Regions from separate parts of the Streptomyces sp. Root1310 genome, predicted to be linked through region 2. Evidence: riboswitches for the same ligand, from Rfam matches in the RefSeq annotation. Region 2 holds a riboswitch; the other holds the start of a gene.
The links. A riboswitch is a leader RNA that binds a small molecule or an ion and turns the genes downstream of it on or off. The one in region 2 is predicted to bind cyclic di-AMP.
Positions count from the first base shown of each region.

Region 1: linked by a shared signal. The riboswitch ahead of ASD48_RS07455 (transglycosylase family protein) and the one ahead of ASD48_RS14250 (C40 family peptidase) in region 2 are both predicted to bind cyclic di-AMP.

Region 1 covers NZ_LMEQ01000001.1:1,731,625-1,733,805, forward strand. Annotated here, with positions in the region: gene ASD48_RS07455 (transglycosylase family protein) at 149-865, opposite strand; cyclic di-AMP (ydaO/yuaA leader) riboswitch at 869-1,055, opposite strand; gene ASD48_RS07460 (transglycosylase family protein) at 1,260-2,181, opposite strand, start outside.
Region 2 covers NZ_LMEQ01000005.1:128,983-131,163, forward strand. Annotated here, with positions in the region: gene ASD48_RS14245 (ATP-binding protein) at 1-452, shown strand, start outside; gene ASD48_RS14250 (C40 family peptidase) at 516-989, opposite strand; cyclic di-AMP (ydaO/yuaA leader) riboswitch at 993-1,204, opposite strand; gene ASD48_RS14255 (hypothetical protein) at 1,547-1,852, opposite strand; gene ASD48_RS14260 (ATP-dependent Clp protease proteolytic subunit) at 1,860-2,181, opposite strand, start outside.

The DNA.
Region 1 (2,181 bases), on a different contig from region 2:
CGAGGTCTTCAGTGTGCCGACCTCGGATATGAGGGCGCTGTGGCTTCTCTGGGGGCCAGGTGTCACTTCGGATGCCGCGTCACACAGGCACGGTGTCACGGCAGGCGCGGTGTCACGGCAGGCCGCAGTGTCACTTCAGCCCGCGATGTCACTTCAGGTGGAGCTGCTGGCCCGGGTAGATCAGGTCGGCGTCGGTGACGATGTCCTTGTTCAGCTCGAACAGCTTCGCCCAGCCGCCCTTGACCTTGTGCTTCTCGGCGATGGAGCTGAGGGTGTCGCCCTTGACGACCTTGTACTCGCCGTCACCCTTCTTGACCTTCTTGCCGGTCGGGGTGGTGACCGTCTTGGAGGCGGCCGGGCGGTCGGTGGAGCGGGAGGAGCTCTGCTCGTCGGTCGAGCGGCTGCTGGTGCTGCCGCTGTTCGACGAACCGGAGGAGCCGGAGGAGCTGGACGAGCCGGAGCCCGAGGAGTCGGCGCTCGAGCCGTTGTAGGCGGCGCCGGACAGGCCGGTGCCGCAGACCGGCCAGGCACCCTTGCCCTGACCCGCGAGGACCTTCTCGCCGATCGCTATCTGCTGGGACTTGGAGGCCTGGTCGGCGGTGGAGGCGTAGGCGGTGCCGCCGTACGCGGCCCAGGTGGACGCCGAGAACTGGAGACCGCCGTAGTAACCGTTGCCGGTGTTGATGGACCAGTTGCCGCCGGCCTCGCACTGGGCGACCGCGTCCCACTCGGAGGCGGTGGCGGCGGAGGCGTTGCCGGCCGCCATCAGCGGGGCGGCGATGGCGACGCCGGTGACGCCGGCGAGCGTGGCGACGCGGGTGGCCTTGGACGGACGGCGGTGCTTGCCCTTACCGGAAAACAGCATGGTGGATCCCCTCACCGACGCCTGCGAGGTGAGCTGTCGGGTTCGGGCCGTGTGAGTTGCCCGGCCACTTCCTCGCCCTTCGGAGCGCTGCTCCGTGGGAGGTGTGGCTTCACCCCGAGCCGTTCCGGTCAACCGACCGGCGCGGCACTTACCTTGGGTCCCCCGCTCCTGCCTACGGCGCTTGCGCGACGACTGTTCCCGGTTCGCCGCTGGCAGGATTCGGCGTTGCGACGGCCGGGGCTCGGGTTGCCGAGCGGCCTCGACCGTAGACACGCGATCGGCGGAATTTCAAAGACGATCAGGGCTTCTGAGACTCATCCCACACTTTCACCAAACCGGACATTCGGCGCGAAGCGTGACGTGAACTCCCGCTGTTTTTCTTGGGCTTTGCGCCCTATTCCACCCCTGTGTCGAGGGTCTGACCGGCGGCGATGTTGCTCGGGTCGACGCCGATGAGGTCCTGGTTCTCGGCGTAGAGGGCGCGCCATCCGCCGTCGATACCAAGGGAGTCGGCGATGGACGCGAGGGAGTCGCCCTCCTGGACGACATAGGTGGCCGCGGCGTGCCGGCCGGCGGAGGCGGTGGTGGTGCCGTCCGCGCCGGTGTCGGTCGCGCTCTTGGTCGCGGCCTCGTCCGCGGTGGCGCCGCGGTGCTTGCCCGAGCCGAGGGAGCCCGTGTCGACGAGGCTCCAAGAACCTTCGTCCTGGACGTATTTGTCCGAGTCGTCCGCACCCGGGGTCGCCGTGGGCGAGCTGTCGCCCGTCGAGCCGTCGCTCCGGCCGCCGGAACCGCCGGACGTCCCGGAGTCCTCCGCTGCGGCGGAGGAAGAGGACGAAGGGGAGGAAGCGGACGCCGAAGGCGAACCGGAGGAATCAGCGGACGAGTCGGACGAGTCGGACGAGGAGTCCTCGTCGGACGACGAGCCCGAGGATCCGGACAACCCCCTGGACAGGTCGGACAATCCGGAGGACCCGGATGAGTCGGACGAGTCGTCCGCCACGCCGGTGTCCACGTTCAGCGCGCCGTTCTCCTGGGTGAGCCCGGAGGTCAGCCCGCAGGTGCCCCACGCGCCGATCCCCTCGGCCGCGAGCACCTTCTGCGCGACGGCGATCTGCTGGCTGCGACTGGCCAGGTCGGGGCTGGTCGCGTAGTCGAGGCCGCCGTTCGCCTCCCAGTCCTTCTGGGTGAGGTTCAGGCCGCCGTACTCGCCACCGCCCTCGTCGGCGCTCCACGAGCCGCCGGTCTCGCACTGCGCCACCTTGTCCCACACCGTGCCGTCCGCCGCACTGGCGCCGGAGGCGGCGAGCAGCGGGATG
Region 2 (2,181 bases):
TGCCGAGCGATCCCGCCTCGGTCTACGCGGCTCGCGTATTCGTGGCCGGCGCTCTCGGGGAATGGGGCCTGCCGGCGGACGCGGAGATGGCCGACGCCGTCCGGCTGATCGTCTCGGAACTCGCCACCAACGCCGTACAGCACACCTTCGGGCAGTCACCCACCTTCACGGTGGACCTGGTCCTCGACCGTGACGAACACCTGCGCGTCGGGGTCACCGACAGCCACCCGCGCTTCCCGAAACGACTGCCGGCCGCCGTCCAGCAGGACAACGGCCGAGGGATGGTGATCATTCGATGGCTGACCGCGGAGTGCGGCGGCAGGCTGAGAGTGCGGCCCACCCGGGAGGGGGGCAAGACGGTCACCGTCGAGCTCCCGTGGGCCGTCCCGGCGGCGGAGCCGGTGGCCGGTGCCCTGACGGCCCCGGCGGAGGGAGAGCTCCCGGGGCGGTGAAGGCGCGTCAGGACGCCCCCACCACCCCGGGAAACCGGCCCGTGACCCGGGCAGGCCCAGGCCCTAGCGGACCCGCCCGTACCAGACGCTCTTGGTCCAGATCTTCTGGAGCTTCACCACGTCGCCGGTCTTAGGCGAGTGCCAGATCTTGCCCTTACCCGCGTAGATCCCGACGTGGTAGACGTTCGACCCCGAGTGGAAGAACACGAGGTCGCCTGCCTTACGGCTCGACGCCTTGATGTGCTTCGTCTTGTTGTACTGCTGGGACGCCGTCCGGGGCAGGCTCTTGCCCGCCTTCTTGAACGAGTACAGCGTGAGCCCGGAGCAGTCGAACCTCTTCGGTCCGGTGGCCCCGTACTTGTAGGGGGCACCCTTCTTGGAGGCCGCGATCTGGAGCGCCTTCGTCGCCGGTGTGGCGGCCGCGGCGTCGGGGGCGAGCCCCGGGACCACGACCGAGCCGCCGACGGCGGCGATGGCGAAAGCCGAGGCCGTACCGGCCCGGGCCATGAGCGACGGGACACGATTGAGCGCAGTCATGCGCAACCCTTCGTCAGCCGCCTGTGAAGGATGACCTGTCGGATTCGGGCTGGCGAAGTTGCCCGGCCGCTGCTGCGGCTTCACCCCAAGGGCTGCTCGGCCCGGCCATGGCGTGACCGTTCCGGCGACCCGTCGTGCCTGGGTCCTCCACTCCTGCCGATGCACTCCTGTCGACCGGTCATCCGGGCGGCGGCAGGACTCGGCGTCCGCCCGGACCGCCCCGCCGCTTGTGGCGGGGGCTTGTCGTCAGTCAGGGATCTTGGCTCACCGATGTCCGAAAATCCCAACGGAACCGGGGATTTGTGGGGTTACTCACCACTCACCCGTTCGGGTGGACACCCTGATGGGCGATCAGGTGTCAAGGCACCTCAGGGGCTCCCACCAGCGGTGGAGCCCGTTATTCCGCCCGAAGAGCGCCCTTTTGCGCAACCGCAAGGGGGTCGGGGGAACAGTAGACGCTCCGCTGAACGGGGGTACCTCTTCTGGGCCGTTTCAACTCCGGTCCGGTCGTCACGTCCTGAGCGCGAGGGGTCCGGACCGGAGGTGGATCCGGCGGGTCAACTGTCGGAGAGCGGGGGCAGCGTGACCCGCCCGGTGCGGCGCTCGCCGTCCAGGACGCGCAGCGCCCGCGCGAGCGTCGGCGCGTGCAGCTCGCTCTCGCCCCGCTGGTGCATCCGCGCCAGCGCGTCGCGCAGCGCGGTCGCCTTGGTCACCAGGGCCTGGGCGGCGCGCAGTCCGCGATAGGTGTCGCCGTGATGGGCGGGGTTGATCCGGCCGAGCAGGTCGACCACGTCGAGGTAACCGTCGATCAGCTCGGCCTCCGCGCGGGTCAGCGCGGGCAGCGGCGGCAGCTCGGGCACCATCGGCCGCTCACCTCCCGCCGGGCGCGCCGGCCGAGGCCTTGCGGCTGGGGATGATCCCGTCCACCAGGCCGTACTCCAGGGCCTCCTGGGCGGTGAGGAACCTGTCCCGCTCGATGTCCGCGGTCACCTGCTCCGGCGTCCGCCCGGTGTGCCGTACGAGCATCTCCTCCAGGCTCGCGCGGACGCGGGCCAGCTCCTCGGCCTGGATCGCCAGGTCACTCGCCTGTCCCTGGACGGGCTCGGGCAGGGACGGCTGGCGGATCGTCATCCGCGCGCCCGGCAGGGCGTAGCGCTTGCCCGGCGTGCCCGCCGCCAGCAGCACCGCCGCG